Regions from separate parts of the Pseudomonas sp. LBUM1658 genome, predicted to be linked through region 1. Evidence: predicted binding sites of a transcription regulator. Region 1 holds the regulator's gene; each other region holds the start of a gene.

Region 1 (8,036 bases):
AGGGCCGCGAAGACAAGTTGGTAGTGCTCGACGAGCTTCTCGCGCAACTCAACCTGAGCTATGAACAAGTTGCCTACCTCGGTGACGACCTGCCTGACCTGCCGGTGATTCGTCGCGTGGGTCTGGGCATGGCAGTGGCCAGCGCCGCCAGTTTCGTCCGCGAACATGCACACGGCATTACCCAGGCCCGTGGCGGTGAAGGGGCTGCACGCGAATTCTGCGAGCTGATCCTGCGCGCCCAAGGCAACCTTGAAGCAGCCAACGCCGCTTACCTGTAGAGCCACCTATGCTGAGCAAAAAAGTTCGTAATATTTTGATGTTCACGGCCATTGCCGCGCTGTTTGCGGCCGTTGGCTACTGGAACATCAGCCCGGAACGCTTCATGGAGCGCCCGCCGACTGTCGTCGACGCAACGGCCATTGACTACTACGCCATCAATGCCCACAGCGTGCAGTTTCTGCCTGATGGCAAGTTGCAGTACGAAATGACTTCGGACAAGGTCGAACATCTGAAAGCAACCGATGTGACCTTGCTGACCAAGCCCGACCTGAACCTGTATCGCGGCACGGCTTATCCCTGGCACGTCCAGAGTGAGCGTGGCGAGGTCAATTCTGGTGGCACTGAAGTCGAATTGATTGACTCGGTACGTATCGCACGTACCGACGATAAAAACCGCACGACGATTATTACCAGCAGTCGCATGACGGTATTCCCTCAGCAGGAATATGCGCAGACCGAGCAAGCCGTTAGAATCGACGGCGCTGGTGGCGTGTCGACTGGCAATGGCATGAAAGCGTATTTGAAAGAAAGCAGGATACACCTGCTATCTAACGTAAGAGGACAGTATGAGTCTCGTTAAAACCCTCCCTATTTTGCTCAGCCTGAGCGCAGCACTGGGAAGCGCGAGCGCCTGGGCTCTGCCGACTGATAGAGATCAACCAATCCGCATTCAGGCCGACGACGCCCAACTGGACGACAAGCAAGGCATTGCCACCTACAAGGGCGATGTCATCATCACCCAGGGTTCGATGAAGATCACCGGCAACACCGTGACCATCACCCGCGCGCCTTCGGGCGAAGTCGACGTGGTCACCTCCGTCGGCAACCTGGCTTACTTCGAACAGCTGCAGAAGGCCGGTGATCCGGAGCCGGTCAAGGCCTATGCCGTGACCATCCAGTACCACGCATCGAAAGATCGCATCGTGCTGATCGACAAAGCCAAAGTGATCAACGAAGGCAATACCACCGAAGGCGAGAAAATCGTCTATGACACCGTGAAGCAGGTCGCCAATGCCGGCCGCGCTACCGGTGCCTCGGTGACCACGCCACGTCCGCGAGTCGACATGGTGATCCAGCCGAAGAAGAAAACCGACGAGCAAAAGGCCCCGTAATGGCAACTCTGAAAGCTCAGCATCTGGCCAAGAGCTACAAGAGCCGCCAGGTCGTGCGCGACGTCAGCCTGTCCATCGACAGCGGTCAGATCGTCGGCCTGCTCGGTCCGAACGGTGCTGGCAAGACCACCTGCTTCTACATGATCGTCGGCCTGGTCCAGGCCGATCAGGGTCGGGTACTCATCGACGATCTGGACGTCAGCCACCAGCCAATGCATGGTCGGGCACGGGCTGGCATCGGCTATCTGCCGCAAGAAGCGTCGATCTTCCGCAAACTCTCGGTCGCCGACAACATCATGGCCATCCTCGAGACCCGCAAGGAGCTCGACAAGGCTGATCGTCGCAAGGAGCTGGAAAGCCTGCTGGAGGAATTCCACATCCACCATATCCGCGACAATCTGGGCATGAGCCTGTCCGGTGGTGAACGCCGCCGGGTGGAAATTGCCCGGGCCCTCGCTACATCGCCGAAATTCATCCTGCTCGACGAACCTTTCGCCGGCGTAGACCCGATTTCGGTAGGCGACATCAAGCAGATCATTTACCACCTGAAGGCCAAGGGCATCGGCGTTCTGATCACCGACCACAACGTCCGTGAAACCCTGGATATCTGCGAGACCGCCTACATCGTCAACGACGGTCAACTGATCGCCGAAGGCGACTCCGAGACCATCCTGGCCAACGAACTGGTCAAGGAAGTGTATCTGGGCCATGAGTTCCGCCTGTAAGCCTTGAGGTGTGGGGCCAGTGGCAGGCGTTTTGGGGCAAACACTCGATTCAGGTGTTCAGCCATTGCCGGAGCGCCAGTGTCAACAAAACCTTATACTTTTTTATTGTTACAGCGCTCTAGGCAAACACTGCGATTTCAGGCATATAATTTGCTTATGTTTGGCGCTCCGGCGCCCTGTAGTGGATGGCGCATGCGCGCCGGCGAATAAGGTGTTAAGCCCCTGCCATGAAACCATCGCTAGTCTTGAGAATGGGCCAGCAGCTGACGATGACACCTCAGCTGCAACAGGCCATCCGCCTGCTCCAATTGTCGACCCTGGACCTGCAACAGGAAATCCAGGAGGCCCTGGAGTCCAATCCGATGCTCGAACGCCAGGAAGATGGCGACGACTTCGATAACGCCGACCCTCTGGCCGACAACGTCGAGCAGAAACCCAATGCCGATGTTCAGGAACCCTCCTACCAGGAAACCGCCCCGACGGTGGACAACCTCGAGGAAGGCGACTGGAACGAACGCATCCCCAATGAACTGCCGGTCGACACCGCCTGGGAAGACGTTTACCAGACCAGCGCGAGCAGCCTGCCGAGCAACGATGACGACGAGTGGGATTTCACCACCCGCACATCGGCCGGTGAGAGCCTGCAAAGCCATTTGCTCTGGCAACTGAACCTGGCACCGATGTCCGACACCGATCGCCTGATTGCCGTGACCCTGATCGATTGCATCAACAATCAGGGCTACCTGGACGAGACTCTCGAGGAAATCCTTGAAGCCTTCGACCCGGAAATGGACGTCGAACTGGACGAAATCGAAGCCGTCCTGCATCGCATCCAGCAATTCGAGCCGGCCGGGATAGGTGCGCGAAACCTGAGCGAGTGTCTGTTGCTGCAACTGCGGCAACTGCCGGCCAAGACCCCTTGGCTGACCGAGGCCAAGCGCCTGGTCACCGACTTCATCGATCTGCTCGGCAGCCGCGACTATAGCCAGCTGATGCGTCGCATGAAGCTCAAGGAAGACGAGCTGCGGCAGATCATCGAGCTGGTGCAAAGCCTCAACCCGCGCCCTGGCTCGCAAATCGAATCCAGTGAAGCCGAATACGTCGTCCCCGATGTGATCGTGCGCAAGGACAACGAGCGCTGGCTGGTGGAGCTGAATCAGGAATCCGTGCCGCGCCTGCGGGTCAACCCGCAGTACGCCGGGTTCGTCCGCCGCGCCGACACCAGCGCCGACAATACTTTCATGCGCAACCAACTGCAGGAAGCGCGCTGGTTCATCAAGAGCCTGCAAAGCCGCAACGAAACCCTGATGAAAGTCGCCACCCAGATCGTCGAGCACCAGCGCGGCTTTCTCGAATACGGCGATGAGGCGATGAAACCGTTGGTCCTGCATGATATCGCCGAAGCGGTCGGCATGCACGAGTCGACGATTTCCCGGGTGACCACGCAAAAATTCATGCATACCCCCCGGGGTATCTACGAACTGAAATACTTTTTCTCCAGCCACGTCAGCACCTCTGAAGGCGGTGAATGCTCGTCCACAGCGATTCGCGCGATCATCAAAAAACTGGTTGCGGCGGAAAATCAGAAAAAGCCGTTGAGTGACAGCAAGATCGCTGGTTTACTGGAGGCACAAGGCATTCAGGTAGCCCGCCGCACCGTCGCCAAGTACCGCGAATCCCTTGGGATTGCGCCTTCGAGCGAACGCAAGCGGTTGATGTAACGGGCCACGCCACCAGCGTTCCAGGGTGTGTTTGAGAACTCTGACGGTTTTCGGACACAGCCTAGTGGCAGGCAAGCCAGCCTGCCGCCTTATGCACTGGCAACGAAGGAGAAGCTGTATGCAAGTCAACATCAGTGGACACCAACTGGAAGTAACCGAACCTCTGCGCACCTATATCGGCGAAAAACTCGACCGATTGGAGAGGCATTTCGACAAGATCACCAACGTGCAAGTCACGATGAATGTCGAGAAGCTGCTGCAGAAAATCGAAGCCACGCTGCATATTCCCGGCGGAGAAGTGGTCGCCAACGCTGAGCATACGGACATGTATGCCGCTATCGACCTGCTCACCGACAAGCTTGATCGCCAACTCAAAAAGCATAAGGAAAAGACCCAGAGCCTCCTTCAGGGCGCAACCGGTCGCTAACATCCCCTACCCATGATCCGACTTGAAAACATCCTGACCCCCGGCCGTTCTTTGGTGAACGTGCCGGGCGGCAGTAAAAAGCGCGCACTCGAGCAAATTGCCAACCTTATCCACCGCGAAGTGCCGGATCTGGAGATGCAAGATGTCTTCGAGAGTCTGATTGCCCGTGAAAAACTCGGTTCCACCGGGTTTGGCAACGGCATAGCCATCCCACACTGCCGTCTCAAGGGCTGCACGTCGCCCACCAGTGCCTTGATGCACCTGGACGCCCCCATAGATTTCGACGCCATCGATGGCGCCCCGGTCGACCTGCTGTTTGTCCTGCTGGTCCCGGAAGCGGCTACCGATGCGCACCTGGAACTGCTCCGGCAGATTGCCAGCATGCTTGACCGCAAGGAAGTGCGCGAAAGACTTCGCAGCGCCGCAACCAACGAAGCCCTGTACCAGGTTGTCCTGGATGAGCAGAACGGTCCCTAATCATGCGCTTGATCATCGTCAGCGGCCGATCCGGCTCAGGTAAAAGCACCGCCCTCGATGTACTGGAGGACAGCGGCTATTACTGCATCGATAACCTGCCAGCAGGCTTGCTCCCGGAGTTGGCCGAGCGCGCGTTGATCCATACGGAACTGGCGCAGCCGCTGGTCGCCGTTTCGATCGATGCGCGTAATCTGCCCAGCCACCTGACACGCTTTCCGCAATTGCTCGAAGAAGTGCGCGGCCGGCACATACAATGCGATGTGCTGTACCTGGACGCCGACGAAGAAACCCTGCTCAAGCGCTTTTCGGAAACCCGTCGGCGCCACCCGCTGAGCAACGCCAATCGATCGCTCGCCGAAGCCATTGACGATGAAACCAACCTGCTCGGGCCGATTGCCGACCTCGCAGATCTCAAGATCAACACTACCCATCTGAACCTGTATCAACTGCGCGACACCATCAAGTTGCGCCTGCTGAATCAGCCGGAGCCGGGCACGGCGTTCCTGGTCGAGTCTTTCGGTTTCAAGCGCGGTATGCCGGTCGATGCCGATCTGGTGTTCGATGTGCGCTGCCTGCCCAATCCGTACTGGAAACCCGAGTTACGTGAGCAGTCCGGGCTGGATCAGCCGGTTGCCGACTATCTGGCCGCGCAACCGGATGTAGAAGAAATGTTCCAGGATATCTCCGCGTATCTGCTGAAGTGGCTGCCTCGTTTCGCCGCCAGCAACCGCGCCTACGTCACCATCGCGATTGGCTGCACCGGCGGGCATCACCGCTCCGTCTACCTGACCGAACGTCTGGGTCAGGTCCTGCAAACATCCCTGAAGAACGTCCAGGTTCGCCACCGCGACCTAAGCTAAAGGATCCACACCGCGATGCCCGCTCTGGAAATTGAAATCATCAACAAGCTGGGTCTGCATGCCCGGGCTTCTGCAAAATTTGTTGGAGTCGCCGGTCAGTTCAAGGATTGCACGATCAGAGTAGGACGCACCCCAGAATCCACGATCGACGGCAAAAGCATCATGGCCATGATGATGCTGGCTGCGGGCAAAGGAACGAAAATCCACCTGAGCACCGAAGGTGAGCAGGAGCAGGAAGCGCTGGACGCACTGGTCGATCTGATCAACCGCTACTTCGACGAAGGCGAGTAATACACAACCTGTATTGAGCGGGCTTTTTTGTGGCGAGGGGGCTTGCCCCCGCTCGGCTGCGAAGCAGTCGTAATCCGGTGTATGCGATCTACCTGAGAGACCGCGGTGTTAGTGTTTGGGGCCGCTTCGCGACCCAACGGGGGCAAGCCCCCTCGCCACAAAAGCCCCCACAGCAAGCCCCCTCGCCACAATTCACCCCAACGCCGTATCCATCACCATCATCAGACAAAACCCGATCAACAGCCCCAGACTGGCCAGCTTGTCGTGACCATTACGTCGCGACTCGGGGATGATCTCGTGAGTCACCACCAACAGCATGGCACCGGCAGCCAGCGCCAATCCCAGCGGCAAGAGCATCTCGGCCAGGCTCACCAGCCAGGCACACAACAGCGCGAAGACCGGTTCAACCAAACCTGAAGCTGCACCGATCAGGAACGCCTTGACCCGTGACATCCCTGCCCCGGCCAATACCAACGCAATCACCAAGCCTTCCGGCACATCCTGCAATGCAATACCCATGGCCAGGCTGTCGGCATCGGGCATTCCGCCCCCGGCCGACACGCCAACCGCCATGCCTTCCGGAATGTTGTGAGCAATGATTGCAAACACAAACAACCAGATCCGTGGCGGAATAACCGGGCGTTCAACGGTGCCCACCAGCATTTGCGGGGTCGCCCCGGACACCTTGCGATCCACCAGAAACAAACCGAACGCCCCCAGCATGATGCCGAAACTGATCAATCCACTGGCAGCCCATGGCGTCAATCCAAGATTCTCGGCCGCCGAGATGCCCGGGACAATCAGCGAAAACGCGGTGGCGGCCAGCATCACGCCAGCACCGAAACCCAGCAAGGTATCGCTGACGGCCATCGGCATTCTGCGAATGACCAACACCGGAACCGCACCCAACGCCGTGCCGAGGGCGCAGATCGCGCCCCCCTGCAACGCGCGCAACAAACGCGGTTCAAGCGCCAGCCAGTCCAATCCTTGGGCGACCAACAACGCCATTCCCGCCAACAGCAACAGTGAACCCAACGCATAGCGAAACATCCGCCCACTGCTGATCGCCAGTGTTTCAGTGCCCATAGTCGGCCTTAAATCTTTAGTCATGAGGTCTTAAACAAGAGCTGCCTGGTAGCGCTGCGCGACTTCAGGCCAATTGATCACGTTGTAGAAGGCGTTGATGTATTCCGGGCGACGGTTCTGATACAGCAAGTAATAGGCGTGCTCCCATACGTCCAGTCCAAGGATCGGCGTATTGCCATTCATCAACGGGCTGTCCTGATTACCGCTGCTTTCCACCATCAGCGTCTTGTGCGGCGTTACGCTCAGCCAGGCCCAGCCGCTGCCAAAACGCGTGAGTGCGGCCTTGGTGAAGGCGTCCTTGAAGCTGTCGAAGCCGCCCAGCTGTTCATTGATCGCATCGCCCAGCACACAGTCCGGCTTGCCGCCGCCCGTAGGCGCCATGACCGCCCAGAACAACGAATGGTTGGCATGGCCGCCGCCCTGATTGATCACCGCCGCGCGCAATTTTTCCGGTAGTTGCTGAACGCTGGCGACCAGTTTTTCCACAGACCAGTCAGCCCATTCGGTACCTTCGACAGCCGCGTTAAGGTTGTTGATGTAAGTCTGGTGATGCTTGCTGTAGTGGATCTCCATGGTTTGTGCATCGATGTGCGGTTCCAGCGCGTCATAAGCGTATGGCAAGGCAGGCAAGCTAAAGGACATCTCAATGTGCTCCGTAATGAGGGCCATTCGGGATCGATGCATCGTGCGCATGGGCCGAAGCCGATTGCGCCACGTTGCTGTGCAGCAAGCGGTTGGTTCGCGGGTATTCGCCATGCTCACTGATGAAATTGAGTAATTCGACGTAAGTCTTGCTGCTCTGACGTAACGCGGCCTCACGCAGTGCTGGTGCCAGCCGTGCGTCCTGGAGGGTCTGCAACAGCCGCTGGTGAATCAAACAGAGGTACTCCACGCTTTCTTCCGGCTGGTTCAGGCGCAAATGCAGGTCTGCCAGGTTGTGATGGGAGATCACGCAGGCCGCCACCGCTTCCTCGGCATCCGGCCAGCGCTCGAATAACACCTGGGCCAGGGCTAAAGCCTGCAGGTAGTGCTCGCGGGCATCCACCAGCTCGCCCTGA
Region 2 (8,036 bases), 420 kb from region 1:
TGCATGTATTCGAGTGCTTGCTGATCGAGCTTGAGACCGACCGAACCGAGGTCGATGGCTTGACCGCCAACCATGCCCGCCGGACCCGCCGCCAACGCCAGGGAGCTGACCATGCGCAAACGGGTATCACTATCCACAACGCTCAGCTGCGGGTCGAGCAAGGCACTGAACGCCAGGCTTTGCAGGCCGTCACCGGCGAGAATCGCGCAGGCTTCGTCGAAAGCCTTGTGAGTAGTCGGCTGGCCGCGACGCAGATCATCGTCGTCCATCGCTGGCAAATCGTCATGCACCAGCGAATAAGCGTGAATCAACTCCACCGCACAGGCGGCGCCATTGGCTTGTTCCGCTGCGCCACCGAGGGCTTCGCAGGCCGCGTAAGCCAGCAGCGGCCGCACACGTTTGCCGCCATTCATCACGCTGTAGCGCATGGCTTCATAGAGACGGGCCAGCTCGGGGCTTGGCGCGCGGAACAGGGTTTCCAGTGCAGCATTGACCCGGGCCTGACTGCTGGCCTGATAAGCGGCAATCATTCCGGCTGTTCCGGGTCGAAGGGTTCCTCGGCCAGCTCGCCATCGCGTTCCAGCAGGATTTGCACCTTCTGCTCAGCCTGGGCCAGCGCCGCCTGGCAATCGCGGGTCAGACCGATGCCTTGCTCGAAGGCCGTCAACGAGTCTTCCAGCGACAGCTCGCCGTTCTCCAGCCGCTCAACCAGCGTTTGCAGGTCAGCGAGGGATTGTTCGAAATCCAGTGCAGCTTTTTTGCGGGCCATGGCGGCAATTCCGGTTGACGGTAAACCGGCGCGACACTAGCAGAGAGAGGCTTTTTGGGCAAATGAGTGGACGTATAGATGGACCTGGAGTGCCTTGCGCGCGGCTCACCGATTCAGCGTTTTCCATCGCCCGGATAGTTGATCTGGTAGCGGGTACTACGGCCGCCGCCGGGCAAACGGATCAAGCAACTCTTGTCCAGCAGGTCGGCCAAGTGGCGAGTTGCAGTGGCCTTGGAGACTTTTGCCACGGCCTGGTACTGGGCGGCGCTGATTCCCTCTTCAAATCCTTTCTCGCCACCATCCAGCAGGCGGTTGAGCACCTTGGCCTGTTCCGAGGACAGAGCCTGACTCCGGTGGTTCTGCCAGAAGCGGGCCTTGCCGAGTACCAACTCGATACGGGCCATGGCTTGTTGCAGGCTGCGCAATAACGTCTGCAGGAACCATTCGAGCCAGTCAGTGATATCCAGGGTGGCTTTCTGGCTGGTTTCCAATACACGGTAGTAGCCGGAACGATCGTCGAGAATGCTCGCCGACATGGCATAAAAGCGGATGGCCTCGTCTTCGGCCTGGGCGAGGGCCAGGTCGGTGATAGCCCTAGTCAGGCGACCGTTGCCGTCGTCAAAGGGGTGGAGCGTGACGAACCAGAAGTGAGCGATGCCTGCCCGCAACAGGGGATCGAGCTGGGGTTGGCTACGGCTGGTTTCGAACCAGTCAAGGAAGACGTCGAGCTGCTGTTCCAGGCCTTGGCGCGCAGGGGCTTCGAAATGCACAGTGGGCCTGTCCAGGCGACCCGATACCACCTGCATCGGTTCATCGCCACGCAGTGCGCCAACTCGAATGTGTCGCGCAATGATTCCGTCGTCTTCAGCGGGAAACAGCCATTCATGCCAATGCAACAAGCGCGCGAGAGTCAGTGGCGGGTCGACATGCTGGGTCGCGTCCAGCATCAACTCCGCCAGTCCCTCACTACGCTTGCTCACGTAATTGCCGTCGATCTGTTCCATGCCCAAGCGACGGGCCAGAGAGGAGCGCACCGAACCGACGTTCAACTGCTCGCCTTCAATGGCGGATGAGGTCACGATGTTCTGCAACAGCGCGTCCAGCTCGCTTTGCGCGCTGAAGTCTCTACCTGCTGAACCGGACATGCCCAACAACCGTCCTTGCGCCTGCCCGCACTCGCGCAACAAGGGCGCCAGGCGCTCCGATTGCGAGTGGAAACGCGGCCAGTCAGGTTGTTGCCAGATCCAGCGTGGGTGTTTCATGGGCTCGTACTCTGAACGATGAGCCGAATAAGGGGTTTATTCGGCTCATTTTGTGAGCCGATTGTGTGGGGTATTTGGCTCATCGTCTAGGGATTCATAGGCGAGGGGGGCTCAGCCGTTGCTAAGGATCTTTCGGCGTGGCGACACGAGGAGAGGATAAAAAGATCCTTGCACGGCGCGACGATGTTTATGGGCTTGCCAAGGTTGCGTCCATTGGGCATGTTGTAGCAGGAACGCTAATGAACTCTCTTCGGCCCTTCCCAACGCAAATGCGCGCTGACCATCTGGCATGGGCCAGGCTGGGCCAATACGTGGCCAGGCACGATCTGACGCATGCCAGGATGGCCATTGCCGATCAGATTGTGTCATTCCGCGAGATCTCACAACTCAGCCGAGGCTGGCATGACGCTTGCTCCGGAAATAAATATAATCCTCAACGCCATTAAATCGTCGCCTAGAAGGAAGTCCCTTTGAAATCCATGCAGAAAGGTTTTACGCTTATCGAGCTCATGATCGTTGTTGCGATCATCGGCATTTTGGCTACCTTTGCTATCCCTGCTTATTCAGATTACGTGGCCAGATCCAAAGTCGTAGCCGGGCTTGCGGAGATTTCTTCTGGCAAGGCCATGTATGAAGCCGTGGTCATTGAAGGGAATGGGGCTTCTATCACCTCCGGCCCTGTGATTGGATTGAAAGCTAGTACCGAAAACTGCACCATTACGACTACCGGGGCAGCTGATGGTGCCGGCACTATCGCATGTGCCCTTAAAAATGCCGCGGCGGCGGCAGGTAATATTACCTGGACGCGAACCGCCACCGCCGGTGCGTGGTCTTGCGCGTACAGTGGCCTGGCGAAGTATGCGACTAAAGGCTGCCCTGGACCTGTTGTACCTTAAGACTGACAAAAAGCCTTTCATAGCCAGAGCTTCGAAGCGCCAAAGACCATCAGTGAATTTCACTGATGGTCTTTTTTTCAAGTCGTCATGAGTACTTAAGATCGGCAGCGCTGGATTTACCCCTTCCATTTTCGGACTACGATTGCCGGCAGGATTGCGCAACGTCAGTGCCATTGCCGGTCAGATTGTGTCATCCCGCGAGATCCCAAAGCTCAGCCGAAGCTGGCATGACGCTTGCGCCGAAAATAAATAAAATGCTCTACACCATTAAATCGTCGCCTAGAAGGAAGTCCCTTTGAAATCCATGCAGAAAGGTTTTACGCTCATCGAGCTCATGATCGTTGTTGCGATCATCGGCATTTTGGCTACCTTTGCTATCCCGGCTTACTCGGATTACATGGCCAGAGCCAAAGTCGTAGCCGGGCTTGCGGAGATTTCTTCTGGCAAGGCCATGTATGAAGCCGTGGTCATTGAAGGGAATGGGGCTACTATCACCGGTGCCACCGCTGCCGAAATAATTGGATTGAAATCTAGTACCGACAACTGCGACATTACGGCTACCGGGGCAACTACTGGTGCCGGCACAATCGCATGTGCCCTTAAAAATGCCGCGGCAGCGGCAGGTAATATTACCTGGACGCGAACCGCCACCACTGGTGATTGGGTTTGCAAGTACAGTGGCGCAGCGAAGTATGCGACTAAAGCCTGCCCTGGAGTCTAATAAAAAGACTTTCATAGGCAGAGCTTCGAATCGCCAAAGACCATCAGTGAATTTCACTGATGGTCTTTTTTTTCAAGTCGTTATAAGTGCTTATGACCGGTCGCCCTGGATTTACACTTTCCAATCCTGGTTCTTTGTAGGATCGTTTCACTTCGACACACTTTGTGATTTTCATTTTGTAAGGGGTGGGAGTACTAGAAAGGGCGTTGTCTTCTGAACAGGAACGCCCTCACGTGAATGACCTCAGCTCCAATACCCCGTCCCCGGATGCAAGCTTTAACGAAATCACCCAGCTGATTGTTGCCGCTCGGCAGCGAGCGGTGCAGGCTGTCAATACGGAGTTGATCGAGCTGCACTGGCAGGTAGGGGCCTATATCAGCGGCAAGATCGAGGCCGCGGAGTGGGGCGATGGCGTGGTAGCTCAATTGGCTACTCACCTCGCGCGCACTCAGCCCGGATTGCGTGGCTTTACACGTCCTAACCTCTTCCGTATGCGCCAGTTTTACGAGGCGTACAGGCATGACGCAAAAGTCTCAGCACTGCTGAGACAATTACCCTGGACCCAAAACCTGATCATCCTCAACCAAAGCAAACGCCCGGAAGAGCGCGAGTTTTACCTGCGGATGGCGATTCAGGAGAAATGGTCGAGCCGGGAGCTTGAGCGCCAGTTCAAGGCCGCGCTATTTGAGCGCTCCGTCATAAGTCCGGCAAAAGTCTCGCCATTGGTGAGACAAATGCATCCAGAAGCCTTGAGTGTGTTCAAGGACACGTACATGGTCGAATTTCTCGACCTGGCGCATGGGCATGTCGAGGCTGATTTGCATGGTGGGTTGCTGCGAAGGCTCAGGGATTTTCTGATCGAGTTGGGAAGGGATTTTTGTTTCGTCGGCTCGCAGTATCCGTTGCAGGTGGGAGGTCGCGATTTTGCGTTGGATTTGCTGTTCTTCCATCGAGGGCTGAATTGCCTGGTGGCGATAGAACTAAAGGTCGGTCGCTTCGAGCCAGAGTACCTGGGCAAGCTGGATTTCTATCTTGAGGCTCTGGATCGTAATGTCCGCAAACCCCATGAAAACCCGGCGCTCGGGGTTTTGCTGTGCGCCAGCAAAGATGATGAGGTCGTCGAGTACGCTCTCAACCGTTCACTTTCGCCAGCATTGATCGCAGAATATCAAACTCAGCTGCCGGACAAGAAGCTGTTGCAGGCCAAGTTGCATGAGTTTTATGCGCTGAATGCAGATGAGGTCTGAGCGATTTCACGTCGTGAATCACTTTATTTCGGGCATTAAAAAGCCGGCTTGTGGCCGGCTTCTCGGGGACTGGCTTGGCTCATTTTTGGTAAGCCGCGCCAGCCTTCAAAACGTACACCCGGATCTTGCGTCCGGCTGTGGGACTTGGCGAGAAAATCATCTGCCGCGTCGGGGCGATCTGGCCGTGCTGGACGGTCGATTCGCAAATGTGGGGCGCAGCATACTGATTTTTTTGAAAAATTCCCAGCCCAAAGGGCGATCCAGAGCTATCGCGTGATGAACAACCGGCCCAAGGCTCACTTGGACAGTAGGTTCGGGCGGCGTTTGTTGAGTGTCGACCACCAGAATACCCAGCCCAGGACCTGGATGTTCTGCGCCTTGATCTGTTCGGCGCTGAATATTTCATCCGGGTATTCGGAGTTGTTGTGGCTGCACAGTCGAAGCGCGTCAGCTGGGAGTCGGTACAGGTAGTTCACGCGCAGCCTGCCCTGGTGCTGGAGGACGTAGATTTCGCCGTCCACGATCTGGGTCAGGCCCCGGTCAATGGCGATGGTGTAGCCGTCCTGAATCTTTTCCGCCATGTTGTTGCCGATCATTGGTGCGCAAACGGCTTTATCCGGATCAACCTCCAGTGATTCCAGATAGTGCCTCGGCAATCGCACGCAGTGACCGGTTATTTCGATGGTGTTTGAATCTGCTTGGGTGGAAGCTTCTTTATAACAAGGGATGTCTACATCCGTGTATTGCAGGTTGTCGTTATAAACGCCGATAGTTTCTGTTGTTGCAAATTTAGTTGGGTACTTCGGCCCTTCGCCGTTGTACAGCCACTTGCTGTTGACGGATAACAGCCGGGCAAATTCGTCCATGCGCCAGAGAGGGACGCCGCGTTTGTACCAGTTGTTCACGTGCTGAGGCTTTGCATTGCAAAACTTTGCAAATTCTGTGGGCTTGAGGTTGACCTCTTTGAGGAGTGCCTTGAAGCGATCGCCGGATGTATTCATGACCACGGATTTTACGGAGGAGCGATAATTGTTTAAATAAACAAAGCGTTCAATTTTTATAGGAATTAGTTAGTAAAGTTTAAGCTGTTTTTGAAGGTATTAACTGCGATATAAACGGGTAGTACTATTTGTGTTTAATTGCCGAGGGTTGGGTGGGTTGTGGTGTTATTCAAGCCAATAAAAAACCCCGGATAACCGGGGTTTTTTAATGCTGCGACGCTTGCGAGTGAAGGCAGACTCAGCCTTTATAGGCTGCAACCGACTTCATGATCTCGGTGCGAGCGGCTTCTGCGTCGCCCCAACCTTCGATCTTCACCCATTTGCCTTTTTCGAGATCTTTGTAGTTCTCGAAGAAGTGCTTGATCTGCTCCAGCAGCAGACCTGGCAGGTCGGTGTACTCTTTGACGTCGACGTACAGCTGGGACAGCTTGTCGTGTGGAACTGCGATCACTTTGGCATCGCCGCCGCCATCGTCGGTCATGTGCAGGATGCCGACTGGACGTGCGCGGATCACCGAGCCCGGAGCAACCGGGTAAGGGGTCACGACCAGCACGTCGAGGGGGTCACCGTCGTCGGCCAGGGTATTGGGGATGAAACCGTAGTTGGCCGGGTAGAACATTGGGGTGGCCATGAAACGGTCAACGAACAGGCAGTCGCTGTCTTTGTCGATTTCGTATTTGATCGGCGCGTGGTTGGCCGGAATCTCGATGGCGACGTAGATGTCGTTCGGCAGGTCTTTGCCAGCCGGAATCTTGCTGTAGCTCATTGGGCGGTGCCCCCGTGATTGGCCAAAGGACTTGGCCGGATTGACCTAAAAGTGGCGGCGATTATAGGCATATTCCGCCGTCGATGCCACGTACCAGAGGTCGTGTAGACCTTAGTCGTGTACCCGGTAGTCCGGATGGACTGCCTGCAGTTGCTTGAGTCGGGCCAGTGGGTCCTGACGATAAAACAGCTGCAATTGCCGGTAGACCTGCGGATAGGCGCCATTGAGCAGGTCCGGAGCGCTGAAGAAATACTCGCTGGTGACGGCAAAGAACTCGGCGGGATTTTCCGCGGCGTATGGATCGATCAGTGTGTCGGCGTCCGGATTGCGATCCAGTTGGCGATTGAGGTCGTCATAGGCCTGTTGCATCACCGCTGACCATTCACTGACGCGCATGTCGCTGTGCAGTGGCGGCAGGCCATTAGCGTCGCCGTTGAGCATGTCGAGTTTGTGCGCCAGTTCGTGGATGACCAAGTTGTAACCTTCCCAGCCGCCGCTGGCAAGGACTCCGGGCCAGGCCAGAATCACTGGGCCCTGTTGCCAGGCTTCGCCGCTGTGTTCACCGTTCCACTCATGCTCGACGCCGCTGGCATCGCGATGCCGCTGGGGGCTGACGAAGTCGTCCGGATACAGCACGATTTCGTGAAATCCCTGATACCAGTTCAGTTCCCCCAGATGCAACAGCGGCAATTGCGCCTGTGCCGCCAGCAACAGCCGCTCCTCTTGGTGAAGTTCAACACCGGTCAGTGTGGTGAGGTGCTTGGCTTGCAGGAACAGCACGCTGGACTCGCGCAGCCATTGGTCTTCGGCGTCGCTCAGGCCATCGAGAAAGCTCAGGTGTTCACGCACTCGCTGCCAGGTTTGCGCAGCAACGGGATGCTTGGCCAGCGTGCGCTGGCGGCGCCAGGCATTGAGTGACCACATGGGCGATCAGCGCGATCCGGCTTTTGAGGCTGAGTTGGCCAAACGGCTGCGGATGATGCCGATAATCATCGGCAGCAGCGACACCAGGATAATGCCCACGACCAGCAGCGACAGATTCTTCTTGATAAACGGTACGTTGCCGAAGAAGTAACCGAGTGTCACCAGCCCGCCAACCCAAAGCAGAGTGCCGACTACGCTGAAAGTCAGAAACCGCGGGTATGGCATTTTCGCGACACCGGCGACGAACGGCGCGAAGGTCCGAATGATGGGCATGAAACGCGCGAGGGTCACTGTCTTGCCGCCATGCTTGTCATAGAAATCGTGGGTTTGCTGCAGATAGTCGCGGCGGAAGATTTTCGAGTCGGGATTGCTGAACAGGCGCTCGCCCACGGTTCGACCAATCACATAGTTGGTGCTGTCACCGAGGATCGCCGCCAGCATCAGCAGGCC
Region 3 (8,036 bases), 1.2 Mb from region 1:
TGCAGCAATCAGCAAGGCTCGTTTGGCGGCCAACTGGCCCTGGACCTCACTCAAGTCGGGATAAGGCTTGTTCGCCAGCAGCAAGCCGTTGGAAACAAAAGGCTCGATAGGCGTGTGGCCATTGAAGTGCGCGACTGCCTGCAGCAAGTGATCTACCGCGATCACCTTCAATCCCGAAGCGAGGCAAGCCTCTTCGGCATTGGCGCGCGGTACCACAAGTGTTCGTCCGGCCTTGCGTGCGGCCAAGGCCGCCGGCAGCACGCCACGTACCGCCCGCACGGCGCCAGACAGCGCCAGTTCCCCAAGGCACTCCACATCGTCCAGGGTCAAGGTCGGGACCTGCACGCTGGCCGCGAGAATCCCCAGGGCAATCGCCAGATCAAAGCGCCCGCCGTCCTTTGGCAGATCGGCCGGAGCAAGATTCAGGGTGATGCGACGTGCCGGATATTGGAGGCCTGAATTGAGAATCGCACTGCGCACCCGGTCTTTGCTTTCCTTGACGGCGGCTTCCGGTAAGCCGACCAGCGTCAGGGATGGCAAGCCGTTGGCCATATGGACCTCGACGGTAACGGCAGGCGCTTCCACGCCGATTTGGGCGCGGCTGTGGACGATGGCCAGAGACATAGATCATTCCTTGAGGGTGCGAGAACCGCTTCCTGCGGTTTTGGAAGGGTAGTTGAGTTGCAATGAGATTGCGGTGTAAAGCCACAGCAGACGTTTACAAGACGTATCAATGATCGGTTTGCAGATGAGGGGACAAGTTATTAACCTGCTTGAAACCAGCTATCACGGTTTCTTTAGAATGAACGCATCCGCCGGTTTTACGACTGCTTCGCAGCCGAGCGGGAGCAAGCTCCCTCGCCACATTTGATCGTCCAGCCATAGACTTCTGTTAGCTGACAGGCGCTGGTTTAATCCCTTCAATTCGCTGCGGTACCTGTGGCAGCGGGCTTGCCGGCGAATGACCGCGCAGCGGTCGCAACTGGAAGCGAGGCCATGAATGAGCCGAACCGAGATGCGCCCGGTTCACCCCGGCGAAATCCTTAAAGAGGAATACCTGGAGCCTTTGGGTCTTACGGCAGCGGCTTTGGCCAGGGCGCTGAATGTATCCACCCCAACGGTGAATGACATTGTGCTTCAGCGCCGCGGCGTCAGCGCCGATGTGGCGCTCAGGCTTTCCATTTGCCTGAACACCACTCCCGAGTTCTGGCTGAACCTGCAATCGACATACGATCTGCGCAAAACTGAAATCGAGCGAGGGGCCGCAATCCGGGATCAGGTTGAACGCCTTCCACACTGCGCCTGACATGCCTGTCGAACCCCATGCCCAAGGCGTGGGGTTCGTTCTTTTAGAGCTTAAAACGATTGAAGCAACCTTGAGGCGCGTTTCTACCAAGGTGCAGGGGTTGCACTTCGGGGGCGCTCCCCCTCGGGCAACATATGACCAGCAACGCATAAACCCCGGACTCGCTGATGTAGCAGTGTTCGAGATTGCTGGAAGGTCGTTCCGACCTTATCGCGAGCAAGCTCGCTCCCACAGGGGGTTTGTTGCGGGACTACTCCGCTGGCGGACTCAGCTTCGCCTCAAGCTCGGTAACCTTGGCTTCCAGGCTTTCCAGCCGGGCTCGGGTGCGCGCCAGGACCACCATCTGGCTGTCGAATTCTTCTCTGCTTACCAGATCAAGCTTGCTGAAACCGCTTTGCAGCAGGGCTTTGAACTGGCTTTCGATTTCGTTGCGGGGCAGCGCGGTGTCGCCGCTGAACAGGCGCGAAGCGTGGCCGCTCAGGGCGTCGAGGAGGTCTTTTGGCGCGAGCATGGGAGTCAGGTGTCCTGAGTATCAGATGCGGGCAGTGTATCACGCAGTGTCTATAGTCATTGACGCAGGCAGGCTGCACGCTTTTCGCGCATGGAGCCGGGCAGTCACGCACCGTTGTTGTGCGTATCTGTTGCGCCAGTGTTGAGCAGACGCTTGCAGTTGCGACCAAGGGATTGAATTCAGAGGGTTTTCAGGAGATGGCAAGCTTTCTGCTTAGTCCTTGATGACCCATGCACTGATGCAGTCGCTGTGACGAATGCAGTGCGGCAGGCGGAGCGGGGAAGTGTTTCGTCAGCAGTGGTTAGCGGGCATCGGTGTGGCCGAGCAAGGCCGACGATGCGTTACAAAGCCAGGCACTGCGCTTAGACTTGAGTCGGGTTTGTTTTCCTGGGGCAAGTCCACCAATTCGGGAGAGAGTTTTCATGAAGCTAGTCACTGCCATCATCAAGCCGTTCAAACTGGACGACGTACGCGAGTCGTTGTCCGAGATCGGCGTGCAGGGCATTACCGTTACTGAGGTCAAAGGCTTCGGGCGGCAGAAGGGTCACACCGAGCTGTATCGCGGCGCGGAGTATGTGGTCGATTTTCTGCCCAAGGTGAAGATTGATGTCGCCATTGACGACAAGGATCTTGATCGGGTTATCGAGGCGATAACCAAGGCGGCCAACACCGGCAAGATTGGTGACGGCAAGATCTTCGTGGTCAATCTGGAACAGGCTATTCGCATCCGTACCGGCGAAACCGATACCGACGCAATCTAAGCCGCCAAACCCAACGCCCCAGGAGAAAAACAATATGACTCTGCGTAAATTCGCAGGGCTAGGAGCCCTGTTGTCCCTCGTAATGCCCGGCCTGGCTATGGCGGCAGACGAAGTGGCAGCCCCAGTCCTCAACTCCGGCGATACTGCCTGGATGATGACCTCGACAGCGCTTGTGCTGTTCATGACGATTCCCGGCCTTGCGCTGTTCTACGGCGGCATGGTTCGTTCGAAAAACATTCTATCCGTGATGATGCAGTGCTTCGCCATTACCGGTCTGATCAGCATTCTGTGGGTCATTTATGGCTACAGCATCGCGTTCGACACGACCGGCATGGAGCAGGGCGTCGTCAACTTCAACTCCTTCTTCGGCGGCATGGGCAAGGCGTTCCTCGCCGGTGTCACCCCTTCGAGCCTGACCGGGCCTGCGGCGTTGTTCCCTGAAGCGGTGTTCATCACCTTCCAGATGACCTTTGCCATCATTACTCCAGCGCTGATCGTCGGTGCCTTCGCCGAGCGGATGAAGTTCTCCGCCATGCTGATCTTCATGGGTATCTGGTTCACCCTGGTCTACGCACCGATCGCGCACATGGTCTGGTCCGGTAACGGCGGCCTGATGTGGGACTGGGGCGTGCTGGACTTTGCTGGCGGCACCGTGGTGCACATCAACGCCGGTGTAGCCGGTCTGATCGCCTGCCTGGTGCTGGGCAAGCGTAAAGGCTTCCCGACCACTCCAATGGCCCCGCACAACCTCGGTTACACCTTGATGGGTGCCGCGATGCTGTGGGTCGGCTGGTTCGGTTTCAACGCAGGTTCCGCCGCGGCGGCCAACGGCACGGCCGGTATGGCCATGCTGGTGACTCAGATCGCGACCGCTGCTGCCGCCCTGGGCTGGATGTTCGCCGAGTGGGTCACACACGGCAAGCCAAGCGCTCTGGGTATCGCTTCCGGCGTAGTAGCCGGTCTGGTTGCTATCACTCCGGCAGCAGGCACCGTCGGCCCGATGGGTGCTCTGGTAATCGGTCTGTCCGCCGGTGTGGTCTGCTTCTTCTGCGCCACCACCCTCAAGCGCAAGCTGGGCTACGATGACTCCCTGGATGCCTTCGGCGTGCACGGTATCGGCGGTATCCTCGGCGCGATCCTCACCGGTGTGTTCGCCGCTCCTTCGCTGGGCGGTTTCGGCACCGTGACGGATATCGCGGCGCAAGTCTGGATTCAATGCAAAGGCGTCGGTTTCACGGTGATCTACACCGCGATCGTGACCTTCATCATTCTCAAGGTGCTGGATGCCGTCATGGGCCTGCGGATCACCGAAGAGGAAGAGGCGGTCGGCATCGATCTGGCGCTACACAACGAACGTGGCTACAACTTGTAAGCGCTCGAGAAATACGAGAAAAAAATTGCCCGGCTTGCCGGGCATTTTTTTGTCTGGCTTTTGTCAGTAAGGGAACAGCTGAAAGGTTTTTTCTTGCGCTTGCGAGGGTGTTCGCGGCAGCTATTTTTGTCGGGCCAATGGCTTACAGCATTGGAGGAATATTAGGCCCTTTGTTTTTTCCCAGAGCGCGCTAGAATGCGCGCCGAACGTGCGGAGAACTGTATGTGGCAACAGACTCTGATTACCCTGCGGGCGAGGCCTCGGGGCTTTCATCTGGTAACGGACGAGTTACTCGCCGGCCTGCCTGAATTGAAGGCATGTCGGGTCGGTCTGTTGCATTTGTGGCTGCAGCATACCTCGGCGTCGTTGACCATCAACGAGAACGCCGATCCGGCGGTACGTCGCGACTTCGAACGGTTTTTCAATCGGCTGGTCCCACAAGGACTGGCCGGATATGAACACGAGGACGAAGGCGCGGACGATCTCCCGGCGCACTTCAAGGCCAGTTTGCTGGGCTGTCAGTTGAGTTTGCCGGTCACGGCAGGTCGACTGGCGCTGGGTAGCTGGCAAGGTGTTTATCTAGGCGAGCATCGTGATCATGGCGGTGCCCGTAAAGTCCTCGCCACCTTGCACGGTGATGGGGCATAAACCGCTGGTTACCAGCGGATGATGATTTTTTCTCCGGCGGCCTTCGACAGTCGGCGAAGCTGGGCTATAACTAATCTGCTTTTCGCAAGTCATGAGGTAGAACATGAGCGACGATGATCTGGAAAACGACGACCTCGAAGTAGGTGACGAAGACGAGACCGAAGAAGGTCTTGAAGTAGCGGCCGAAGACGTCGCTGACGACGACAGCGGCGATGCGCCTGCTCCGACCGCCAAAGGCAAGGCCAAGGCTGCTGTTTCGGTCGATGAACTACCGAGTGTCGAGGCCAAGAACAAGGAGCGTGATGCTCTGGCTCGCGCTATGGAAGAGTTCCTTGCCAAAGGCGGCAAGGTGCAGGAAGTCGAGGCCAACGTGGTGGCTGATCCACCAAAGAAGCCTGACAACAAGTACGGCAGCCGGCCTATCTGAGCGCCTGCTACTTGCTTGCTGAAAAAGCCCGCCGTCGCTGCGGGCTTTTTCATGGGCTGTGTAGGAGCGAGCTTGCTCGCGATGGACTCAAGGTCGGCGCGTTTATTCAGAAAACACGCGTTATCGTTAACGTCCATCACGCCCTGAGCCTTTCCGTCAACTCGGTTTGGCGTTGTCCGGCTCGCTGTTCAAAGGCGAGCCGTGCCGGAGCAAGGCCTGTAGATAAACGTTTTCGTCGTACACGGTGCTGGTCTTCCAGCACCGATAAACGATCCGTATCCACTTGAACGCCAGTGCCCTGAGAGCTGCTTGGTATGAGCAGCCTTTGGCTCTTTGCTGGCGATAATACGCCTCGGCCCATACCGACTGGTTGATGCTATGTGCAGCCCATTCAACAAACGTCTGGCGCAAAAACGTTGCGCATTGATAGCGCCAGTGGACGACTTTTTTCTTGCCACTGCGTTCGGTGACCGGGGCGATCCCGGCATATCGCTGCACAGCACTGGCATCCTTGAAGCGATCCCGCTGCTCCCCAAAGGCCACCATCAGCCGTGGCGCAAGATGCTGTCCCGCGCCGGGCAAGGCCTTGAAGAGACGGTAGTCGGCCAGGGTGTTGGCGGTTTTTTCGATCTCCCGATCAAAGTCTTTGATCGCCGTGATGATCCCTTTCAGTTGCGGCACCAGGGCCCGCACATACAGTGCTGAAGGGCTGACCACTCCCGGATCGTCAGTCAATGGCATGGCGTTGGCGATCAACGCCAAACGCTGCTGATTGAGCTGGAAATGGCGAACATTATGCGCGTGGAGGAACTTCAAAACGGTAGTTGGCCGAGCGCGCTTAAGCATTTCAAACGTCGACCAGCGCGTCAGGAACTCACAGAAAACCAGCGTGTCATGGTCGTGGAACAGCTCCAGGGCCAACGGATAGTACTGTTTGAGCATGCAGACCAGGCGATTGCTGATCTTGACCCGGTCATCGACCAAGCCGCGGCGATGCTCGGTCAGGCTGGCCAGCGAACGCATGGCCGGGCTTTGCCGGACCAGCTGAGGAAACCGTTCGGGGTGATTGAGCAACAGCTCGAGCGCCCATTGAGCATCCGTCGGATCATCCTTGGCGCCACTCGGCACAAAGGTTTTACGGTGCCGGGCCAGGGTGCTCGGATTGATCGGAAACAGGCAAAAGAACTCATATTTTTGCAGAGCCGCTATCAGCGGTCCTTTGTCTAACTCCACGGCGATCGCGGTCGGGCCACCGTACCGCTGATGCAACGACTTTGCCCACCGGTCAATTGATTCAGGCTTGTGATCGATGACCTCAAAACTCCGCTGAGTCTCTCCAGCTATCTGCAAACAGGTGTCGTGCTTGGCATCCGCCCAATCAATTCCGACATAAGCAGTGAAATTCTGAGCCAGGAGCGGCTGCATGGAAAACCTCCACAAGAGCGCTAAAGTACATGCAGGGACATGCATGCTTGCGTCCAGCGAAGGCGATATAGAGAGCCGTGTGTGGCTTTCCCTGAGAATTCGTTATCGGGCGCAAGCGCACCTGTGGGCTCGAAGGTGATGGACTAATCATCGAGTGCTTCGCGAGCATATTCGTAGCCCACAGGTGCATGTTCCTTCCTCGCCGACAACCGACTTCCAGCGAATGTCAGTATGGAAGAGTAAGGAACGGACTACCTATATCGCGAGCAAGCTCGCTCCTACAGAGGGGGATTACGCCGAGCCTGTGTTCCACCGCGCCAACAACTCAGGCAGCTCGCTCAAACTGCGAATCTCCGCATCCGGCTGTTTCTCGGCTTCCCAGGCTTTGCTGCCAGGGTTGAACCAGATTGCCCGCAGGCCCGCCTGCTGGGCCCCGGCGATGTCGTCGCCTGGGTGATCGCCGATATGCACGGCGGCTTCAGCCGTGACGCCCCCTCGCTGCAAGGCTTCCTGGAACAGCCGCGCATCCGGCTTGCCAATCCCGATATCTTCCGCGCAGAGAGCAAACTTGAAGTAGTCCGCCAACCCCAGCCGACGCACATCGGCATTACCATTGGTGACTACTCCCAGGGTGTAGTGTCGGGCCAGCACTTCCAGCGTCGGTTGCACCTCGGGAAAGATCTCGAGTTGATGCCGCGCATGCAGAAACACTTCAAAGGCCTGCTCGGCCAGCTCTGACGCCTGCGGGGGGGCGTAGCCGGCTTCCTCCAGGGCTTGGCACAACACTTTGCGTCGCAGGGCGCTGATCCGGTGCTTGAGGTCGGGTTCGTTGCTCAGAATGCGCTCACGGATCGTCCAGAGGTGCTCGACAGGCACGCCGCCGAGGTCCGACGCATGCTCTGCCAACCATTGGCGCAGTACTGCTTCGGCGCTGACGATGACCGGGGCGGTGTCCCACAGGGTGTCGTCGAGGTCGAAAGTGATCAGTTTGATCGTCATTGCTCACCGCCTTTGTTGCGTTTAGCCCGTGGATGGGCGCTGTCGTAGACCGACGCCAGATGCTGGAAATCCAGATGAGTGTAAATCTGCGTGGTCTTGATGTCTGAGTGGCCGAGCAACTCCTGGACGGCGCGCAGGTCCTGGGAAGATTCCAGCAAGTGGCTGGCGAAGGAGTGCCGCAGCATGTGTGGATGCAGGTTCTGCCCCAGCTCACGCTCGCCAGCGGCCTTGACCCGCAACTGAATCGCCCGTGGACCCAGGCGCCGGCCTTGCTGGCTGACAAATACCGCGTCGTCTGCAGGGTTGGTCAGGGCGCGCAGGGGTAGCCACAGTTGCAGTGCTTCACGGGCCTTCTGGCCGACCGGCAGAACCCGGGTTTTGCTGCCTTTACCGAGAACCTGGACCAGGCCGTCGGCCAAATCAAGCTGGTCGAGATTGAGTCCGGTCAGTTCCGAAAGGCGCAGACCGGAGGAGTAGAACAGCTCCAGAATCGCCTGATCACGATGGGCCAGGAAATCATCCTCGACCGCGCCATCGAGCAGTTGCAACGCGCGGTCGGTATCCAGGGTCTTGGGGAGCCGGCGTTC
Region 4 (8,036 bases), 2.8 Mb from region 1:
CTTCAGGCTTGCTCTTGGCGCTGTGCATGACGTACCAGGTTGCGCCGATGGACACTCCGACAACCAGCAGCAAAGCCAGAACAATCAGCAGAATGAGCTTGAGTTTGCCTTTCCCGGCGGGGTCTTTTACTGCTTCGCTCTTCGCCATGCCAATAATCCGTCACTATTCGGGTTTTCACAGTCCCACGGCAAGGCAAGAGCAAGTGTTATGCCAGAGTTGTCTGTAGGAGAAAGGATCTTGGGGGGTATGGATAGAGCAAAAGATCGCAGCCTGCGGCAGCTCCTACGGATTAGCGCATGCCTGGATATCCAGGGTGTACGCGGTCCCATGTAGGAGCTGCCGCAGGCTGCGATCTTTTCACAGGCACCGCAGATTCACTCAGGCGTAATAATCCACCGCACTGGACCCCAGCACTGTGGTGGTAGCAGCAGCCACTTCGGCCACGCTCCTCGGCAATTCTTCATCCGCCGAATCCAGACGACCACCGCTGGCGCTGGTACGCCCACCCTGCCCCTGTTGGGCCTGCTCCTGACCTTGCCAGCCCCGGGATTGATCGGACACGTTGACGTCGACCTGACCCATTCCCTGCTGGGTGAACATGTCGCGCAAACGGTGCAGTTGCCCTTCCAGTGCTTCACGCACCACCGCATGACCACTCATGAAGGTCACCTGGGTCTGCTGATCGGCGGACATGTTCACCCGAATATCCAGACGGCCCAGCTCGGCCGGCTGCAGCTGAATATCGGCTGACTTGAGGTTGGCACTGGACAGGTACATGACCCGGTTGACCACTTCTTCGGTCCAGCCACTTTGATGCATGGCCAACGGTTGATTCACCGGCAGCGCATTGGCAGTCTTTGGCGTGGCAGCCTGGGTCAATGCCGCCAGACGGTTGGCGAAGTCATCGACCCGGGTATCGCTGGAGGCATTGTTCAGGTCTTTGAGACCCTCATCGATCAAGCCACTAAAAGCCTTGTCCGTACCCTGTTCGGTACTGCCGCTATCCGCCTGCTCCAGCATGCCCGCCATCGCATTGGCGAAATTCTGCGCCGGGGTCAGCTCCGCCGCCGGCGCTGGAGTCTTGCCTTGCGCCTGACTGGAAGCCGAGACATGCCCGCCCTGCTCCAGGGCCAGACGCAACGCCGGTAACGCATCGAGGGGATCGGCTTCAGGATCGAAATCGGCATCGGCCTGAACCGCCAAGGCAGTTGCGGCAGCCAGCGCCGCCTCAACCGCAGTATCGGCTTGCGTCGATGCCGGGACCAAGGCCGAATCGACAGCAACACTGTCCGCCGACGCGGTATCGGTGGCAACCTTTTCATCCGCTTCGACCGCCTGATCGCCAGGCAAGGAATTGCCGCTATCGGCAACTGCCGGCTGCGGGGCGGCAGCCTTATCGGTGACCGCATCCTGCTTGTCGCGTGCCGGTCGAGTAGCTCCCTCCCCGGTGGCGGCAGGCTTGTCCTGAGCCTCTTTGGCAAAGACCCGGGAAAAATCTGAAGACTTATCCCCAGGCCCGGCAGCGGTTGCCTGGTTATTGGCGGACGCAGCCTGGGGCTTGGCCGTGGGCGCGGCCTGAAGAAGCATGTTCGGGGAAAGGGGCATAGACGGTCTCCGCTGCAGTGGGATCGTTGACACAGTTGCAGGCTCTTTAGCAAAGACAGAGCAAAGGTCGGGCCAGGTTCAGTGGATGGTGCCGAAAACCGCCGGGCGGCGTTTTTCAACAATGAAAGCGCTGACGCTCCTCCTTGAACAGAGGCCGGACGATAGCGAACTCTCCATCTATTTCTGCCACCAGCTTTTGGATACCACCCAGCGACGGTTGTTTGGCTCGCTGCTCAAGTTGATGGCACAACTCGGCGAGACGGACAGCACCCATATTGCTGCTACTGCCTTTAAAGCTATGGGCGGCGAGGATCAATTGGTCTGCATCATCGGCTTTGTGCAACTGCAGCAACCGCTCTTCCGAATCCGCAAGAAAGGTATCCAACAGCAGCGGATATTCGTCCTCCATGACTTCCCGCAATGCGCTCAACACTTCGTGGTCCAGATGAATCTCAGCCACTTGTTCGCTCCCTGATCAAGAATTCGCGGATTATGCCAGAGCCTCCCAGGAAAACTCTACGCGGGCACTTCGACCATCGTCAGACCAGCTCGCGCTATGGCTCAACTGCCGAATCAAGTTCAGGCCACGCCCCGACAACCGGTCGACATCGAGGGGTCCGGCCATGACTCGCTGCACATCAAAGCCCTCGCCACTGTCCTCGACCCGAACCACCAGAGATCCACCCTCGCCCCTTGGCACGACCTGCAAATGCACGCGCACATAACCCTCCTGCAGTTCGTCCAGACGGGCATTGCGCTGCTGGTAGTAGTGTGCAAAACCTCGGGCATCGCTTTTGATGCTGGAATCCAACCCCAGCACTCCATGCTCCAGGGCATTGGAATAGAGCTCGGCCATCACACTGTAGAGCGCACCGCTTTGCGCTCGCAGGCCATGCACTTCAAGCAACAACTGCAACAAATAAGGCAAAGGATTGAAACGCTTGAGGGTGGCCGCGCGAAATTCGAAACTCACCGACCAATCCAGCGGGCAGGACTGGCCACTGTCGGAATAGACCATCACCGGAGGGGTCAGCTGCGCGGCCTCCAACTGGCTCACCTCGACCATGCTCACATCGTCGTGGGCCTCCCCGCGAAAATCCCTCAGCGCCTGCTCGATTTCCTCGAACAGTCGATCCGGCTGTCGATTGGCGGCAAACACCTGCTCCAGGCGCTCGACGCCAAACAACTGTTCGTTGGCGTCGCAGGTATCGATCACTCCGTCCGACAGCAGGAAGACCCGGTCCCCGAGCGCCATGGGGAAGACTTCAGTCCGGTCATCGAAGGCCTGCGCGCCCAGGATACCCAAGGGTAAATGCCGCGACAGCAGCGGCGTGCATTCGCCCGTCGCGAAGCAATGCAGGTAGCCGTCCGGCATCCCGCCATTCCAGACCTCCACTGCGCGGCGCTGAAAACTCAGGCACAACATGGTCGCACAGCAAAACATATCCACCGGCAGGATGCGCTTGAGCTTGGCATTCATCTCGCGCAGGGTTTCCGACAGGCCATAGCCCTTGGCAGTCATGCCATAGAAGACCTCCGCCAACGGCATGGCACCGACCGCGGCCGGCAAGCCATGGCCGGTGAAATCGCCCAACAACACGTGCATATCGCCCGCCGGGGTAAACGCAGCGAGCAGCAAGTCGCCGTTGAACAGGGCATAAGGCGATTGCAGGTAGCGAATGTTCGGCGCCTTCAGGCAGCCGGAATGCGCCACCTTGTCGAATACCGCCTTGGCCACCCGCTGTTCGTTGAGCAGGTAATTATGGTGACGGGCAATCAGGTCGCGCTGCTCGAGTACCGTGGCCTGCAACCGGCGCAAACGGTCCATGGCCTTGATCTTGGCCGCCAGAATCACCTGGTTATAGGGCTTTGCCAAAAAATCATCGCCGCCGGCTTCCAGGCAGCGCGCCAGGGCTTCGCTTTCGGTCAGGGAGGTCAGGAAGATGATCGGTACCAGGGTTTCGCCCGCCAATTGCTTGATCTGGCGCGCCGCCTCGAAACCGTCCATCACCGGCATCATGGCGTCCATCAACACCAGTTGCGGGCGCTGTTGCTCGAACAGCGCCAGCGCTTCGGCACCGTTGCTGGCGGTCAGCACGGCATGGCCCTGGCGCCGGACGATAGTCGACAGCAGCATACGATCGGCCGCACTGTCTTCGGCGATCAGCACCGTCAGCGATTCGAAGCCTGATTGCATGCTGATCAACTGATGTCGAAGAGTTTGTCAAAATTGGAGATGGCGAGGATCTTGCGCACGTCCGAACTACCGTTGATCACTCGCACGTCGGAGTTTTCTCCGCCGGCATGATCACGCAGCAATAACAGCATGCCCAGCGCCGAGCTGTCGAGATAGGTGGCGTCTTTCAAATCCACCACAATCGCACTTGGCGTTTTATTGAGTTTCTCGTAGGAGTCGCGAAACTCCTGATGCTTGCCAAAATCAAAGCGACCCTTGATCAAGATCGTGAGTTTTTGCCCGTCCGGTGACACTTCTGATTCAACCGACATGATAATGCTTCCTTGTCATTGGCAATCTGTACATGGTTTAGCACCCTACAGGCCCGGGGGCAACTGGCAAAGTCCGAAATACAGGATCAATACGGATCCTGGCGCGGCAAGCGCTGCGACAACTCATCCAGCAGCTTCTGCTCGCGCTTGTCTTCGAGCTGTCGCGCCTCATCAATGTAGCGCTGAACCAGCTTGCGCAAGCCCTCGACCCGCGCATAAGCCTGTTGCCAGGTATCCCGGGCCTTGTTCAGGTTGTTCTGGTGCCAGACCAGGCTTTGCCGCTGCTGGCCGACCGCGGTTTCCAGCTGGTTGAGGAAGTGCTGGTAATTCATCAGCCATTGCCCGGACACGCCCTGGCTGCCGCGCTCGATCCATTGCTGCTGGTATTCGCCGCGAAAGCGTTCCAGGTCTCCCAGCTTGCTTTCGGCCAGGCGGACCTGGCCTTGAAAGTGTCCCAGACGCTGGGCGGCATTGCGCTCGGCGCTTTCGGCCATGTCGACCACTGGCGCCAGGCGCGCCGCACGACTCTTGGCCATGGCGCGTTAACCGCCGACCGCGGGGGCGAACACCGAGGCGAGATGGGCTTCGCTCTCGCCCTTGCTGATGTTGTCGTTCAAGCCCTGGCGCAGGTAGGTGACCATCGCGGGCTGCAAGGCAATGGCCATATCGGTTTCCCGATCGCCGCCAGGCACATAGGCGCCGACGCTGATCAGGTCACGACTTTGCTGGTAGCGCGACCAGAGCTGTTTGAAGTGTTGCGCGCGCTGCATGTGCTCGGCGCTGACCACCGATGGCATGACCCGACTGATGGAGGCCTCGATATCGATGGCCGGATAGTGCCCTTCTTCCGCCAGGCGCCGTGACAGCACGATGTGGCCGTCAAGCACACCCCGCGCGGAGTCGGCGATCGGGTCCTGCTGGTCGTCGCCTTCCGAGAGCACGGTATAGAAAGCCGTGATCGAACCACCGCCCGCCTCGGCGTTACCTGCGCGCTCCACCAGTTTCGGCAATTTGGCGAACACCGAAGGCGGATAGCCCTTGGTCGCTGGCGGTTCGCCGATGGCCAGGGCGATTTCCCGCTGGGCCTGGGCGAAGCGAGTCAGGGAGTCCATCAGCAACAGGACATTCTTGCCCTTGTCGCGAAAATATTCGGCAATCCGCGTGCAATACATCGCGGCGCGCAAGCGCATCAGCGGTGCATCGTCCGCTGGCGAAGCGACCACCACCGAGCGCTTGAGTCCCTCTTCACCGAGGCTATGTTCGATGAACTCTTTAACCTCCCGCCCCCGCTCGCCGATCAGCCCGACGACAATGATGTCGGCCTCGGTGAAGCGGGTCATCATGCCCAGCAGCACACTCTTGCCGACGCCGGTACCGGCGAACAGCCCCAGGCGCTGGCCGCGACCGACCGTCAATAATCCGTTGATGCAGCGAATGCCCACGTCAAGCGGCTGACTGATCGGGTTACGCTTGAGCGGATTGATGGTCGGGCCGTCCATCGGCACCCAGTCTTCAGCCTTCATCCCGCCTTTACCATCGAGCGCCCGTCCGGCGCCATCGAGCACCCGTCCGAGCATGCTCATGCCCATCGGCAAACGACCGGTATCGGCCAGCGGAACCACCCGCGCCCCCGGCGCGATGCCGGCGACGCTGCCAACCGGCATCAGAAAGATTTTGTTGCCGGAGAAGCCCATGACTTCGGCCTCGACCTGCACCGGGTTATAACTGTCATCGTTGATCACCACGCAGCGGCTGCCCATGGCGGCGCGCAGGCCTTCGGCTTCAAGGGTCAAGCCGACCATGCGCAACAAGCGTCCTTCAAGGATCGGCTGGCCGAGCAACCCGGTGGCCTCGGCGTAGCTGCCCAGGCGCTTGGCGAAGCTGGTTCGCTCAAGGCGCATCGGGGGTGTCCAGCTCGACGCTCAGGTCCGGGGCGGCCGGATGCAAAGCCTGCTCGTGCAACTGGTCGAAGAGCTGGGCCATGACCTGGCTGATACGCGTTTCGATCGATGCATCGATGCGGCTGTGGGCGGTTTCAACCCGCAGGCCCCCGGGATGCAACGTGGCGTCTTCGACGATTCGCCATTTTTCTTCATGCCGCTCGCGCAGGGCTTTGACCTGATCGAAGTCCTGGGGATTGATAAACAGCCGGACATTCTCCGCATCCAGCGGCAACAGCTTCAACGCTTCGCGCATCACCCGTTCGAGCTGCGTCGAGTCGATTGCCAGTTCCCGCTGAATGACTTGCCGGGTGATGTGCTCGACCAACCCGACCATGGCCTTCTCGATTTGCGAGTCCTGGTCGGCAATCGGCTCGAACAGGTTGCCCATCAGCCGTTCAAGACTGGCCAGCCGGGCACTCAAGGCGACTTCGGCTTCGTGGCGAACCTTGAGTTGGGTGCTGTGAAAACCCTCTTTCTCACCGGTCGCGAAGCCCTCGTTATAAGCCTCCTGGCGGATGCTTTCGAGTTCTTCAAGGGTCAGTGGCTGGACTTCTTCCAGCGGCACTTCTTCCATCTCGGCCGGCGCTTCTTCAACGATCGGCTCGGGCTCAGGCTCCGGTTGATGCGGGTCGAAACTGGGCAGCGACCAGAGGTCGAAACCACCGACGTCGCGGGCGCGAATCAGGTCGCTGGGAGACTCATCTTTGTTGGAAGGCGCCACTTAAATCATTTCCTCGCCGCCCTTACCACCGAGAACGATTTCTCCGGCTTCGGCCATACGGCGGGCAATGGTGAGGATTTCTTTCTGCGCGGTTTCCACATCGCTGACCCGTACCGGGCCCTTGGCCTCGAGGTCGTCGCGCAACAATTCGGAGGCACGCTTGGACATGTTCTTGAAGATCTTCTCTTTGACACCTTCGTCCGACCCCTTGAGGGCCAGCACCAGGACGTCCGAGGAGACTTCGCGCAGCAGCGCCTGAATACCGCGATCGTCGACATCGGCAAGGTTGTTGAAGACGAACATGAGGTCTTCGATCTGACCGGACAGGTCTTCGTCGACGTCGCGAATCGCGTCCATCAGCTGGCCTTCGATCGAGCTGTCGAGGAAGTTCATGATGTCGGCTGCGCGCTTGATACCACCCAGGGTGGTCCGCGAAGCGTTGGAATTGCCGGAGAACTGCTTCTCGAGAATCTGGTTGAGTTCTTTCAGGGCCGCAGGCTGCACAGTGTTCAGCGAAGATACCCGCAACACGATGTCGAGCCGAACCTTGTGGTCAAAATGACCGAGCACTTCGCCGGCCTGGTCCGGGTCCAGGTAAGCGACGACGATGGCCTGGATTTGCGGGTGCTCGAAGCGGATCACGTCCGCCACTGCCCGCGGCTCCATCCATTTCAGGCTGTCCAGGCCACTGGTATTGCCACCCAGCAGGATCCGGTCGATCAGGCCATTGGCCTTGTCTTCGCCCAGGGCCTGGGTGAGCATCTTGCGCACATAGTCATCGGAACCGACGCCGAGGCTGGTCTGGTCGCCGACGATTTCGACGAACTCGCTCATCACCTGTTCGACCTGCTCGCGGTGCACATTGCGCATCTGCGCCATGGCCACGCCGACCCGCTGGACCTCTTTGGGCCCCATGTGTCGCAAGACCTGCGCGGCATCGGTCGAGCCCAGGGACAGCAGCAGAATCGCGGCCTTGTCGACCCGGGAAAGTTTGGCGGCGGCGACTCGATTATCATTCATCTGCGTTAATCCACTCTTTCACGACCTGAGCCACGCGGCCCGGGTCTTCTGCCACCAGACTTTTGATTGCATTCAACTGTGCGTCATAACCTTCGCTCGGGCTCGGCAGCAGGATACTTTGCGGGCCACCGAGGCTGACTCGATCATTGGCCAGTTCGCCATCCAGACCACCCATGCCGCCCAGCTCGACGTCGCTGCCAATACCGGTCAGCTGCTTGCCTTTGCCGGTGATGTTGTT

What was found. Region 1 encodes sigma-54, which starts transcription at its own class of promoters, with help from an activator protein. Its sites were predicted from a motif close to ANTGGCATNNANNTTGCTNT; they were not measured.
Positions count from the first base shown of each region.
Region 2: the regulator sigma-54 is predicted to act here: its motif matches at 2,428-2,447, upstream of ACA064_RS02810 (pilin).
Region 3: the regulator sigma-54 is predicted to act here: its motif matches at 2,014-2,033, upstream of glnK (P-II family nitrogen regulator).
Region 4: the regulator sigma-54 is predicted to act here: its motif matches at 1,664-1,683, upstream of ACA064_RS22875 (flagellar hook-length control protein FliK).

Region 1 covers NZ_CP166798.1:1,045,291-1,053,326, reverse strand. The annotation lists gene ACA064_RS04800 (KdsC family phosphatase) at 1-278, shown strand, start outside; gene lptC (LPS export ABC transporter periplasmic protein LptC) at 287-859, shown strand; gene lptA (lipopolysaccharide transport periplasmic protein LptA) at 846-1,391, shown strand; gene lptB (LPS export ABC transporter ATP-binding protein) at 1,391-2,116, shown strand; gene ACA064_RS04780 (RNA polymerase factor sigma-54) at 2,344-3,837, shown strand; gene hpf (ribosome hibernation-promoting factor, HPF/YfiA family) at 3,956-4,264, shown strand; gene ptsN (PTS IIA-like nitrogen regulatory protein PtsN) at 4,277-4,741, shown strand; gene rapZ (RNase adapter RapZ) at 4,744-5,601, shown strand; gene ACA064_RS04760 (HPr family phosphocarrier protein) at 5,617-5,892, shown strand; gene ACA064_RS04755 (ZIP family metal transporter) at 6,085-6,978, opposite strand; gene ACA064_RS04750 (superoxide dismutase) at 7,009-7,620, opposite strand; gene ACA064_RS04745 (DUF2753 family protein) at 7,622-8,036, opposite strand, start outside.
Region 2 covers NZ_CP166798.1:621,496-629,531, forward strand. The annotation lists gene ispA ((2E,6E)-farnesyl diphosphate synthase) at 1-530, opposite strand, end outside; gene ACA064_RS02800 (exodeoxyribonuclease VII small subunit) at 527-769, opposite strand; gene ACA064_RS02805 (Fic family protein) at 883-2,031, opposite strand; gene ACA064_RS02810 (pilin) at 2,511-2,927, shown strand; gene ACA064_RS02815 (pilin) at 3,232-3,648, shown strand; gene ACA064_RS02820 (PDDEXK nuclease domain-containing protein) at 3,882-4,895, shown strand; gene ACA064_RS02825 (S24 family peptidase) at 5,192-5,902, opposite strand; gene ppa (inorganic diphosphatase) at 6,135-6,662, opposite strand; gene ACA064_RS02835 (M90 family metallopeptidase) at 6,774-7,586, opposite strand; gene ACA064_RS02840 (DedA family protein) at 7,593-8,036, opposite strand, start outside.
Region 3 covers NZ_CP166798.1:6,606,343-6,614,378, reverse strand. The annotation lists gene ACA064_RS30575 (YifB family Mg chelatase-like AAA ATPase) at 1-624, opposite strand, end outside; gene ACA064_RS30570 (HigA family addiction module antitoxin) at 1,001-1,306, shown strand; gene ACA064_RS30565 (accessory factor UbiK family protein) at 1,557-1,817, opposite strand; gene glnK (P-II family nitrogen regulator) at 2,240-2,578, shown strand; gene ACA064_RS30555 (ammonium transporter) at 2,613-3,950, shown strand; gene ACA064_RS30550 (secondary thiamine-phosphate synthase enzyme YjbQ) at 4,173-4,598, shown strand; gene sutA (dormancy-specific transcriptional regulator SutA) at 4,702-5,025, shown strand; gene ACA064_RS30540 (IS110 family RNA-guided transposase) at 5,182-6,450, opposite strand; gene ACA064_RS30535 (HAD family hydrolase) at 6,742-7,449, opposite strand; gene xerC (tyrosine recombinase XerC) at 7,446-8,036, opposite strand, start outside.
Region 4 covers NZ_CP166798.1:4,979,534-4,987,569, forward strand. The annotation lists gene fliL (flagellar basal body-associated protein FliL) at 1-148, opposite strand, end outside; gene ACA064_RS22875 (flagellar hook-length control protein FliK) at 380-1,606, opposite strand; gene ACA064_RS22880 (Hpt domain-containing protein) at 1,722-2,066, opposite strand; gene ACA064_RS22885 (SpoIIE family protein phosphatase) at 2,097-3,803, opposite strand; gene ACA064_RS22890 (STAS domain-containing protein) at 3,809-4,114, opposite strand; gene fliJ (flagellar export protein FliJ) at 4,201-4,650, opposite strand; gene fliI (flagellar protein export ATPase FliI) at 4,657-6,015, opposite strand; gene fliH (flagellar assembly protein FliH) at 6,005-6,778, opposite strand; gene fliG (flagellar motor switch protein FliG) at 6,779-7,798, opposite strand; gene fliF (flagellar basal-body MS-ring/collar protein FliF) at 7,791-8,036, opposite strand, start outside.